2 regions of the Cytobacillus spongiae genome follow, and region 1 is predicted to be linked to the other one. Evidence: riboswitches for the same ligand, from Rfam matches in the RefSeq annotation. Region 1 holds a riboswitch; the other holds the start of a gene.
What was found. A riboswitch is a leader RNA that binds a small molecule or an ion and turns the genes downstream of it on or off. The one in region 1 is predicted to bind S-adenosylmethionine.

Region 1 (6,268 bases):
TTTCTTCTAGAGCAAGATTAGTTTTTGCTAATTTGTTAGCACAAAAAACAAAAGGGAGAGATGAGGATGTCAGAAAAACAAAAGAATTATCGATTAGAAACGTTAGGAGTACATGGGGGATTAACACCAGACCCAACTACGGGTGCAAGAGCGGTACCAATTTATCAAAATAATGCTTATCAATTCCGCAATACAGAACATGCCGCTGATTTATTTGCGCTTAAAGAGCCAGGATATATTTACTCGCGCATTCATAACCCAACTGTCACAGTATTTGAGGAACGAATCGCTCTCCTTGAAGGAGGGGGTGGGGCTTTAGCTGTTGCGAGTGGGATGGCTGCTATTACAACTGCCATTCTAAACGTAGCAGAAGCGGGTGACGAGATTGTCGCTGCTTCGAATCTCTATGGGGGAACATACAACTTATTTACTGTAACGCTTCCAAAGTATGGGATAACTGTAAAGCTTGTTGATTCAAGTGATGTGGAGAATTTCCGTCAAGCGATTACAGCAAAAACGAAGGCTGTATTTGCTGAAACAATTGGAAACCCAAGTCTACGCGTACTAGATATTGAGAAAGTGGCTAAGGTAGCTCATGAAAATGGGATCCCACTTATTGTGGATAACACATTTGCCACACCATATCTATGTCGTCCAATAGACTACGGAGCTGATATTGTTGTTCATTCGGCAACGAAATGGCTCCTTGGCAATGGAACAACATTAGGAGGGGTCATTGTTGATGGAGGAAAGTTTGATTGGAATTCTCCAAAGTTCCCATCTTTCATTAAGCCAGATCCAAGTTATCATGACATTGTCTATAGTGAGGCACTTGGTCCATTGGCATATATCGTGAAAGCGCGTGTTCAGCTATTAAGAGACTTAGGGCCCTCTCTTAGTCCACAAAATGCATTTCAATTTACTTTAGGTTTAGAAACTCTTCATGTACGTATGAAGGAGCATGTGGCAAATGCAAGAAAGGTTATCCACTATTTAGAATCACATCCAGCCGTGAACTGGGTGGGGCATCCCGAGCATGAAAAGCACCCAGATGTGAAACTAGCTGAAAAATACCTACCAAAAGGGGCTGGCTCTGTTCTTGTTTTTGGAATTGCAGGTGGAAGAGAAGCAGGTGCGAAATTTATTAACCAGCTGGAGCTTTGGGCACATGTGGCGAATGTGGGAGATGCGAAGAGCTTGGTCATTCATCCAGCTAGTACGACCCATCAGCAGCTAGATTCAGAAGGCTTGAAAAAAGCGGGCGTTTCAGAAGATCTTATTCGCCTATCTGTTGGAATTGAAAATGTTGAGGATTTAATTGATGATCTAGAACAAGCACTTGAAATAGCTACTGGTATTTCTTCATCTGTTGCAGCTAAGGTATAAGATTCCATCATTTTTTTCGTTGACACCCCTTTTTATCCATGATACGATAAATTTCGTAATTTAAAAAATACTTACTTCGTTTAAAGTGTTAATTGAATATAGAATGTTTGCTCTTATCCAGAGAGGTGGAGGGATGTGCCCTATGAAGCCCGGCAACCGTCAGTGAAAATCTGAAATGGTGCCAATTCACACAAAGCTGTTTGCTTTGGAAGATGAGAGAAAGGAAACGAACGTATGCCTTTCTGCTCATGAGTAGAAAGGCTTTTTTGTTTTTTTGAACATTTCACCTATATAGGAAGATGGATAAGATGATGACCTTTGAATGAATTATCCAATTGATTCAAAGGATAACAGCATAGACGAAGGGATAAAAGGGGTGGTAAACAAATGATCTCGATACAGAATGTTAAAAAAATATACTCATCCAAAAATGGTCAGGTTGTTGCAGTAGATGATGTTAACCTTCAAATTAAAGAGGGTGAGATTTTCGGTGTGATTGGTTACAGTGGTGCGGGAAAAAGTACACTTATTCGCATGTTAAATGGCCTTGAACTCCCATCTGAAGGTACGGTGACGGTTGCTGGAAACGAAGTATCTAAAGTTAAAGGAGAGAAACTTCGCAAAGCACGTCATGAAATTAGCATGATTTTTCAGCATTTTAATTTATTATGGTCACGAACAGTCCGCGAGAACATTGCTTTCCCACTAGAAATTGCAGGAGTTGCAAGTAATGAGCGTCGCACACGCGTCGATGAGTTAATTAAGCTTGTAGGACTTGAAGGACGAGAAGATGCCTACCCATCTCAACTGAGTGGAGGACAGAAGCAGCGAGTAGGGATTGCAAGAGCACTTGCAAATAACCCGAAAGTACTTTTATGTGATGAGGCAACATCTGCTCTTGATCCACAAACGACCGATTCTATTTTAGAACTCTTGGTAGATATTAATGCACGCCTCGGCTTAACGATTGTCTTAATCACTCATGAAATGCATGTAATTCGAAAAATTTGTCATCAGGTAGCTGTGATGGAGTCTGGACAAATTGTTGAGATGGGTCCAGTACTAGATGTGTTTAAACATCCCAAACAGTCCATTACGAAGCGATTTGTTCAACAAGTAACAGAACCTGAAGAAACGAAAGAAACGATTGAGCATCTACTGGAGCAATATCCACAGGGGAAGGTTGTTCAATTGACCTTTGTAGGTGAAGCAGCTGAACAGCCGCTCATTACCAACCTCATTCGAAAGCATGATGTAAGTGTAAATATCCTTCAAGGGAAAATATCACAAACACAGAATGGGTCCTATGGAACATTATTCATCCATATAGATGGAGAGCTGAATGAAGTGACAAGAGCAATGGAATTTCTTCATTCCCAGCAAGTTGGAGTGGAGGTGATTTCTAATGGCTGAGCTTTTTCCAAATGTTAATTGGGAATCCATGATAGAAGCAACGAAAGAAACTTTATATATGACAGCCATTTCCGTGGCAGTAACTTTCGTATTAGGTATCATATTAGGATTGCTCTTATTTCTAACAGCGAAGGGGAATATTTGGGAGAATAACTTCGTGAATAAAATAATAGGCGGGTTCGTGAATATTTTTCGATCCATTCCTTTTATTATCTTAATTGTCCTATTAATTCCGTTTACTAAATTCATTGTAGGCACGATGATTGGAGAAAATGCAGCATTACCAGCACTAGTCATTGGTGCAGCTCCCTTTTATGCGAGAATGGTCGAAATCGGACTAAGGGAAATTGATAAAGGGGTTATTGAGGCAGCAAAATCAATGGGAGCTAAAACATCAACGATTATTTGGAAGGTTCTTCTGCCGGAATCAATGCCTGCATTAGTTTCGGGTATAACCGTTACAGCTATTGCTCTAGTAGGCTATACGGCAATGGCAGGTGTCATCGGAGCTGGTGGGCTTGGAAATCTAGCTTACTTAGAAGGATTTCAAAGAGGTCGCAATGATGTCACCTTTATGGCGACAATCGTAATTTTAATAATTGTATTTATCATTCAATTTATTGGTGATTACGTCACTTCCAAACTAGACAAACGATAGGAGAGACAAAAAATGAAAAAATGGGTAAGTTCAATTTTAACATTCGCAGTAGTTTTGGTTTTAGCTGCATGTGGTACTTCAGATGAAGGAAAATCAGGTGACAAAGCAGCTGATCAGAAGAAAATTGTTGTTGGAGCATCAAATGTTCCACATGCAGAAATCTTAGAGCAAGTAAAACCTCTTTTGGAAGAAAAGGGCATTGAGCTTGAAATTCAACCATTCCAAGATTATGTATTGCCAAACAAGGCGTTAGCAGATAATGAATTAGATGCGAACTACTTTCAGCACATTCCATATTTAGAAGCGCAAATTGCTGAAAACGGGTATGATTTTGTGAATGCTGGTGGAATTCATATTGAACCAATTGGCGTTTACTCTAAAAAGTATAAAAGCTTAGATGAACTACCTGAAGGTGCTACGATCATCATGAGTAATTCTGTTGCAGACCATGGACGTATTTTGACAATGCTTGAAAAAGAAGGATTAATTACGTTAAAAGAAGGCATTGAGAAAGTGAAAGCAACAGTTGCAGATATTGAAGAAAATGAGAAAAATCTAAATTTCGATACGGAATATGAAGCAGCATTATTACCACAAATTTATAACAATGATGAAGGTGACGCAGTTCTCATTAACTCTAACTATGCAATTGATGCTGGATTAAACCCAACAGAGGATGCCATTGCGATTGAAGGGGAGCAATCACCATATGTAAATGTGATTGCTGTACGTTCTGGGGACGAGAATAGTGAAGAAATCAATGCTCTAGTTGAAGTATTACGATCGAAAGAAATTCAAGATTTTATTTTAGAAAAGTATGAAGGTGCTGTTGTTCCGGTCACAGAATAATTGACTTCAAATGGTACTAAAGAAAATCCTAGAACAACATGCCGATAAATTTACTAAACAGGGTCTAGCATAGGCCCTGTTTTTTTTAGGGTATTTTCTAAAAGAATATTGTATCACCCCAAGAAAGATTCCCTTCTTCATACGATAGCTGGCAGGTTGGAGCGGAAGAGTGCGAGACACTTGAGGGAGCAGTGGGACAGTTGAGATCCCACAGGCTAAGCCGAGGATACTCACCGTACGTCTTACGGAAAGCAAGGACCTGGAGCGGAAACTGAGCATGTTTCAAAAAGCTACAACGGATAGGAAAACAGATTTTTTAAAAGAATAGTTTGTTTCCTATTCAAACATACTAACGAAGAAAAAGTCTTAGCTTTCAGAGTGAGTATGTCTAAAGAAAGCTTCTTATTATGAATATGATGGGAGTTGTGAATAAAATGGAACATCAATATGAAGCAAATAATTCAATACAAGGTGCACTACATGACTATAAGCTAGGCTTAGGAGTTTTTACGGAGAAGATGCCTGAACTCGCTCATCATTATCATGCATTTACTGAAGAATGCTTTAAAGCTGGTTCGCTTTCGCAAAAAGATAAGCAATTAATTGCGCTTGGAATTAGTCTATATTCACAAGATGAGTATTGCATCATTTATCATGTCAAGGGCTGTATAGATCAAGGGGCTACAGAAGAGGAAATATTGGAAGCTGTTGGAGTTACTGCTGCATTCGGCGGAGGTGCTGCAATGAGTCAAGCGGTAACGTTAGTTCAAGAAGCAATGACAGAATTAAATAATTTACAATAGAAATTGCATAATCAAGAAGAATAGGGAGTTATTTTCCAAAATGATAAGAACGCTGGAGGTGAGTGTTTTACACTCTCTCCTATCCATACATACCCTTATTTTCAACGGTTTTCCCGCTTTGTAACGTACAACGATTCAATGATAACATAATAATTGTTTAAACGAATCGCTTATGCGAGAAAAACCGAAAGGATGGATTCATTATCAGTCAGTTACAACTCAATTATACAAGTGAGATGGAAAAGGCTATGCATGGGGCCCATGGAGTTGGCTATGAATTATATCGTCGAAAGCACGAGGTTCGAATGAGAGTAGAACAGAAAAGACAGGAAGACTATGTCGAAAGCCAACGCATGATTGCTGACTTAGATCGAAAATTAAACTCATAAAAATGAAAAGTGACAATTAAGTGAATAGAGCAAAAGAAACGAGTGAGAGGCTGGGATATAAGTATTTCAGTCGATGGTATATCCGAACGATTAGGAGTTATCTCCTTACTAGTTCGGGTATTTTTGTTTGTTTGGAAATCAAATTTTTAAAATAGTGGAATGGAGCGGAAGACACTCGACTACTAAGGGAAATAGAGGAAAGGCAGCGAGGAGACTCAGATTCCTCCCCGCGGAAAGCGAGTGTCTGCAGCGCATTTACAACCAAACTATATGAAAAAAGTCGTTGTTCGTCTTTGAGAAAGTGTCATTTAGTTATGTCACAGCCTCATGGAAAAAATCCATTGTTCTCTGCTTGAATCAGACGCATTTCGTCAGTATGTACTTGACAGGATTTAGGATTTAGTACAAACATCATCTATGAGAAGCAATTTTAGTATGGATTCGACTTGCTGGAATGATTGAAATTCATTCTCAATAAGATACTGATAAATGAGAATAGTTTTCAATTGTTTTTTCTTTTTACTACATGGATTAAGAACTTAATGGGTAAAATAAGATAGTCTTTTTTTTGAAAGCACCAACACAATAATGAAATGACTTACTGATAGATTAATCGTTGCTTCTCTGTAGAATTCTAGGCCGAAAATTAATGAATTTATTAAAAGTATAAAAGTTTTTCACTATGTTCAACTTGTAAAATATCTTATCCTATAAATAATGTAATTCAAGTGAGCTATTTTCTTTTTTTATTTCGTGTTTAAAAGTTCATG
Region 2 (6,268 bases), on a different replicon from region 1:
GTGAATCGTTAGGCTTCCGGGGCGGCAGCCCACTCACGGATTCTGAAAGGGCACGGATATGGTCAGGGGTGGTTCCACAGCAGCCTCCTACGAGATTAAGCCAGCCCTTCTCAGCGAAGCCTTTCATCTTCACACTTAGTGAGTCAGGGGTCTCGTTGTAATTCCCCTCCTCATCCGGTAAACCGGCATTGGGGTAACAACTGACATACGTAGTTGCGAGACTTGATAAGGAACGGATATGGTCTCTCATAAATTCAGGACCAGTCGCACAGTTCAATCCTACGACTATTGGATTCAAATGTTCCAATGATAAATAAAATGCTTCGATATTCTGACCTGCCAGTGTGGTTCCCATGGGCTCGATCGTCCCGGATAAAAGAATAGGTACTTCTTTCCCTATGGTATCAAATGCTGTCCGTATCCCAAGATTTGCCGCTTTAACATTCAATGCATCCTGACTCGTTTCAAGCAGGAGCACATCCACTCCTCCATCAAGAAGGCCTTCAGCTTGAACACGGTAGTTATCTACTAACTCACCGAAGCTTATTCCCCCTGTGACAGATAGGGTTTTAGTAGTTGGCCCGAGAGAACCCGCAACAAATCTCGGCCAATCTGGAGTCGATCTTTCACGGGCCACTTTTTTGGCGATTTCTGCGGCCACTTTGTTTATTTCATAAGCTTTGTAGCCCAGATCATATTCATCCAGTACCACGGGAGTTGCTCCAAATGTGTTCGTTTCAATCACATCTGCTCCTGCATCCAGGTATTCAAGATGAATCCTATAAATGACTTCAGGGGCTGTCAAAACAAGATTTTCATTACAACCGTCAAGCTTTTCCCCTCCAAAGTCTTCAGGAGATAATTCCGCTTGTTGAAGCATCGTTCCCATTGCTCCATCGAGTACAAGTATTTTTTTTCTGAGTTGTTGTTCAAACAATGTGATGGCCATAGGGAACCTCTCTTTCTGAATTGACTTTAGCATGAACATAGTGAATTAATTCGATGCTCATATCGTAACGGACAAAAGGAGTGATGAGATAAATGCCATTGAACAACTCGATTGCCGTATCCAATAACTCCTTCGCTATTTCCATTCCCTTTGCTCGCGCAATAACCGGGTCACTTCCAGCCTCATTCATCCTCTTCCTTGTTTCTTCCGGAACATTTATACCAGGAACTTCGTGGTGCAAGAATTCTGCATTTCTTGAGCTGATCAGTGGCATGATTCCAATAAAGATCGGAACATCTAAATGTTTTGTGGCTTCATGCACTTGAAACAGCTGCTCTTTCCCGAATATGGGTTGGGAAATGAAATAATCGGCTCCCGCTTTCTTTTTCTTTTCGAGCCTTTTCACTGAAGCGTTCAAATGCCTGAAATTTGGGTTAAATGCTGCTCCAACTGAAAACTGAGTACGCTCACGGAGTGATTTACCTGAAAACGATATGCCTTCATTGTTCTGCTTGATTAATTCGATAAGTTCAAGGGACGACAGGTCATATACTGATGCAGCCCCTGGAAAATCACCAATCTTGGCGGGATCACCCGTTATCGCTAATATATTGTGAATCCCTAACGTGTGTAAACCCATTAGGTGAGACTGAAGTCCAATCAGGTTCCGATCCCGGCAAGTAATGTGGACTAATGGGGTGAGGTCAAATCTTGATTGGACAAGGCTGCCGATCGCGTCATTTCCTATACGTGGTGATGCCAAGGGGTTATCAGCAAGGGTGATTGCATCGATTCCAGCTCCCTTAAGGGCCTCAGCGCCTTGAAAAAACAGCTTGGTATCCAAATGTTTAGGAGGATCGAGTTCAACGATGATGGTTTTCTTTTCTTTTACCTTCGTATGCAACAGGCTCCCTTTGATAGTCGGAGATGATAACTGAACGATTTCTTTCTTTTTCACCTCTTTTTGTTTCACAGGTTCCCTGCTTTTCAGCCGGGCAGCAACTGATCGGATGTGATCGGGAGTCGTTCCACAGCACCCCCCGATAAGCCTTGCACCCTGCATTCTCAATTCATTGCTTATATCCCCGAAGTAATCCGGTTCAGCAGAGTAATAGAACCGTCCTTCTTCATAATTTGGGAGACTGGCGTTGGGATAGACGGAGATAAATGCTCTTTTAGGAAGGGGGACTGATTCTAAGGAGTTTACCATATGAAATGGACCCATACGGCAATTGATCCCTACAAGATCCGCTCCCAATAATTCCAGTTGTTGAAGGGCATCTTTTACCTCCAGACCATTTTGAAGCACTCCTGTTTCATGGAGGGAGACCTGTGCAATGACAGGAACATCGGTTTCCCGCTTTGCGATATTCAGGACCGTCGTTAATTCCTCGAAATCATAATACGTTTCAAGAAGGATGCCATCCACTCCCTCTAACAATAAACAATATAGCTGTTCACGAAAGCTCCTTTTGATTTCTTCTAACGTCACATTTTGTTTGATTGCCCTGATCCCCCCGATGGTACCGAGAACATAGGTATCAATACCCGCAGCTTTTCGCGCCAGTCGCACTGCAGCAGTGTTGATTTCCTTCACTGAATCTTCCAAACCGTATCTGGAAAGTTTCTGATAATTGGCTCCGTACGTATTGGTCTGAATGATATCCGCTCCAGCATCAGTATATTCTTTATGGACCTTTAACACTTCATTAGGATGGGATAGATTCAATTCTTCAAAGCATCTGTCCACTCCATATGAATACAGCAATGTTCCGATTGCCCCATCTGCAATTAAGATTCTTTCTTTCAATTCTTCCAGTAACGGCTTCATGGCTTCCCCTCCTTTTATTATAGATTTATCACACTAATCCCTTTGTTTTCCTTTATACTGTCCAGCCCGTTTTGAAGATCCTTTATGAGTTCATCCACGTGTTCAAGTCCAACAGATAATCGTAGTAAACCATCTGTAATCCCCCTTCGCTCTCTTTCGTCTTTTGGCATGGAAGCATGTGACATTCTGGATGGATAGGAAAGAATCGACTCTACTGCCCCAAGGCTCACTGCGAAGACAGGAATGGTGACATTTTGAATGAACTGCTTCACCTCATTCTCCCCCTTTAACCTGAAGGAAAGAACGGCTCCAGGGCCTTCTGCTTGTCGTATTTGAATTTCGCGGCCAGGATGAAAACTCAGGCCCGGGTAATACACCTCTTCCACTTCCTTTCTTTTCTCAAGGAAGTTTGCTATTTTAAAAGCTGATTCTGATGACTCCTTCAATCGTACATGCAGTGTTTTCAAACCTCTCAGAAGCAGCCAGCAGTCCTGGACACCGAGGACTGCACCGAAAGAGTTTTGCAAGAAAGAAAGCTTGTTTGCAACCTCTATATTCCCCGTTACGGCAAGGCCTGCTAATACGTCACTATGACCGGCAAGAAACTTCGTCGCACTGTGAAGAACAACATCTACCCCTAAACTGATCGGTCTTTGAAGAAGGGGGGTCATAAAGGTATTATCTAGAAATGTTAAACATCCATTCGCTTTGGCAAGCTTCACCACTCCTTCAATATCCGTAATATTCAAAAGCGGGTTTGAGGGAGTTTCCATATAAATCACTTTCGTATTGTGCTTTATTGCACAAGCCACCTCATGGAGGTCCTTCATGTTTACAAATGAATATTCAATACCAAACTTGGTAAGTACCTCTGTAATCATTCTGTAAGTTCCGCCGTACACTTCTTCAGATACGAGAACATGATCTCCGCTTGATAATAATAAAAAGCTTGTTGAGATGGCTGCCATTCCCGATGAAAAGGCAAATCCTTTTATTCCTCCTTCTAATTCTGCAATCGTTTCTTCTACAGTTTCCCGCGTCGGATTACCTGAACGGCTGTAATCATATGTTCCATACTGATCGAAATTCTGTTGATGGAAGGTGGTAGCATGATGAAGCGGCGTAGAAACAGCACCGGTTTCTTTGTCAACCCCGTGAGAATGAATGAGTGACGTCTGAAGTGAAAATGGTTTTTTACTCATACGTAAGCACCTCTTTCTCCAATTGATGAAACACATTCTCCAAGTCTTCAATAAGGTCATCTATATATTCGATTCCCACCGAAAATCGCAGGAGTCTGTTGCATATCCCTATCTTTTTTCTTTCTTCCTCAGGAATGTCAGCATGTGTTTGCGTAGCAGGATAAGTGATGAAGCTTTCTACTCCACCCAGGCTTTCTGCAAATGTAATGACCTTCAAGTGTTTCAGGAAGGGGGCAACCCATTCTTCTTTTGCAATACGAAAAGAAAGCATTCCTCCCTTTCCTGGATATAAAACATCCGTTACACATTCATGCTCTTCAAGGTACTTTGCCAGTCTCTTTGCATTTTTTTCATGCTGAGCCATGCGAAGACTCAGGGTTTTCATTCCCCTTAATAAGAGCCAACAATCGAATGGGGCAAGCACCGCACCTATAGAGTTTTGGATAGTATAGAGCTTTTCACCAAGATCTGTTGTATTTACGACCACAATGCCAGCCAATACATCATTGTGTCCCCCTAAATATTTCGTAGCGCTGTGAATCACCATATCCGCCCCATTGGTAATGGGTTTCTGCAGCACAGGTGTGTAAAAGGTATTGTCGACAATGAGAAGCAGCCCCCTTTCTTTTGCTATGTCGGCTACTTCTGAGATACTCGCCTCATTCATTAACGGATTGGTAGGAGATTCAAGGAAAATGGCTCTGGTCTCGGCAGATATCTTTCCCTTTATTGCCCCCATGTCACTTGTATCAATAAAGTGACATTTGATCCCATATTGTGCTTCATACTGAACGAATAATCGGTAGCTGCCACCGTATAAATCTTTCGACACAATCAATTCATCCCCGCTCACAAATAGGTTCAAAACGGCCTGGATGGCCGCCATCCCCGAACTAAAGGCAAATCCCCTCTCCCCCTCCTCCAATTCTGCAAGAGTTTCTTCTAATGTAGTACGGGTCGGATTACCCGTTCTTGAATAATCATAGCCTGTCGATTCCCCGATCCCCTTATGTGCATAGGCAGTGGTTAAATGAATAGGCAGGCTTACGGCACCCGTACCGGGATCTTTTCGGTTTCCTGCCTGGACCAGTAACGTATCAATATGATTTTTCAACTTTCTTCTCTCCTTTTCTTCCTTGAAATCGAAAAGAAAAAAACAAAAAACCTTCTTAAAAAATAAGAAGGTTTTGTACATTCGTTTTCCCTCTTATCGTTCAAGTTGACATCAACTTGCTGGAATTAGCACCATACCTGATACTGCGGCTGGTTGCTGAGGTGTCGTCGGGCCAGTCCCTCTACCTCTCTTGATAAGAAACTATATGATTGTGTGAAAAATAACTTTCCCATAACTTATAACAAAGAATGTTAATTGTCAATGAGAATTATGAATTATCTGAAAATATATGATAATGATCGGTCACACCAGCAGGTTCTAAGTTACTGATAAATCCCGATTTTTTCTTTAATTTCTTTCAAAAAGGGAATCGTTTTTTTTCTGGCTTTCTTTGCTCCATCGTATAGGATAGCATCAAGCTTCCGGGGATTGGCTATCAGTTCATCATATTTCAAGCGAGGTTCTGCAATAAAGGAATTCATTACTCCAAATAGCTCTTTCTTCGCTTCCCCCCAGCCTATCCCTTGTTCAAATCTCCTTCTCATCTCTACAGTTTGTTCGATGGTGGCAAATTCTTTGTAAAGGGCAAAAATGACGGATGAGTCAGGGTCCTTAGGCTCTTCAGCCGGCATGGAATCAGTCTTGATCTTATTGATCAGTTTTTGAAGCTTTTTTGGTTCCTCGAACAAAGGAATCGTATTATTATAGCTTTTGCTCATTTTACGTCCGTCGAGTCCAGGTATAACGGATGTTTCTTCCTGAATGATATATTCTGGGATCGTAAATATTTTTCCATATTGTTTGTTGAAGCTTTCAGCCAGGTCACGTGCGATTTCAACATGTTGTATCTGGTCTTTCCCCACAGGCACCAACTCTGATTGAAAGAGGAGAATATCAGCGGCCATTAATATGGGGTACGTGAATAATCCCATGTTGATTCCTGCATCTACATCTTTTCCACTACGTTGATTTCCCTCTGCAAGGGATTTGTAAGCGTGAGCACGATTCATCAATCCCTTGGGTGCAAAACAGGAAAGAATCCAGCTTAACTCAAAAATTTCAGGAATGTCGGATTGACGATAAAAGATTGCCCGATCAGGGTCGAGGCCGAGAGCCAACCAGGCTGCAGCGACTCCGTATGAAAGTTCCTTCAATTGATTTTGATCGTGTAT

Region 2: it holds a riboswitch for S-adenosylmethionine, as region 1 does, so the genes downstream of both, LS684_RS21410 (methionine biosynthesis PLP-dependent protein) here and LS684_RS17715 (methionine ABC transporter ATP-binding protein) in region 1, are expected to answer to the same signal.

What each region holds. Positions count from the first base shown of each region.
Region 1 covers NZ_CP089997.1:3,492,129-3,498,396, reverse strand. The annotation lists gene LS684_RS17720 (O-acetylhomoserine aminocarboxypropyltransferase/cysteine synthase family protein) at 67-1,386, shown strand; SAM riboswitch class I at 1,497-1,605, shown strand; gene LS684_RS17715 (methionine ABC transporter ATP-binding protein) at 1,774-2,799, shown strand; gene LS684_RS17710 (methionine ABC transporter permease) at 2,792-3,457, shown strand; gene LS684_RS17705 (MetQ/NlpA family ABC transporter substrate-binding protein) at 3,470-4,306, shown strand; gene LS684_RS17700 (carboxymuconolactone decarboxylase family protein) at 4,741-5,109, shown strand; gene LS684_RS17695 (YuzK family famiily protein) at 5,358-5,498, shown strand.
Region 2 covers NZ_CP089998.1:182,401-188,668, reverse strand. The annotation lists gene metH (methionine synthase) at 1-949, opposite strand, end outside; gene LS684_RS21420 (bifunctional homocysteine S-methyltransferase/methylenetetrahydrofolate reductase) at 930-2,780, opposite strand; gene metC (cystathionine beta-lyase) at 2,798-3,982, opposite strand; gene LS684_RS21410 (methionine biosynthesis PLP-dependent protein) at 3,975-5,096, opposite strand; SAM riboswitch class I at 5,187-5,296, opposite strand; gene LS684_RS21405 (tryptophan--tRNA ligase) at 5,420-6,268, opposite strand, start outside.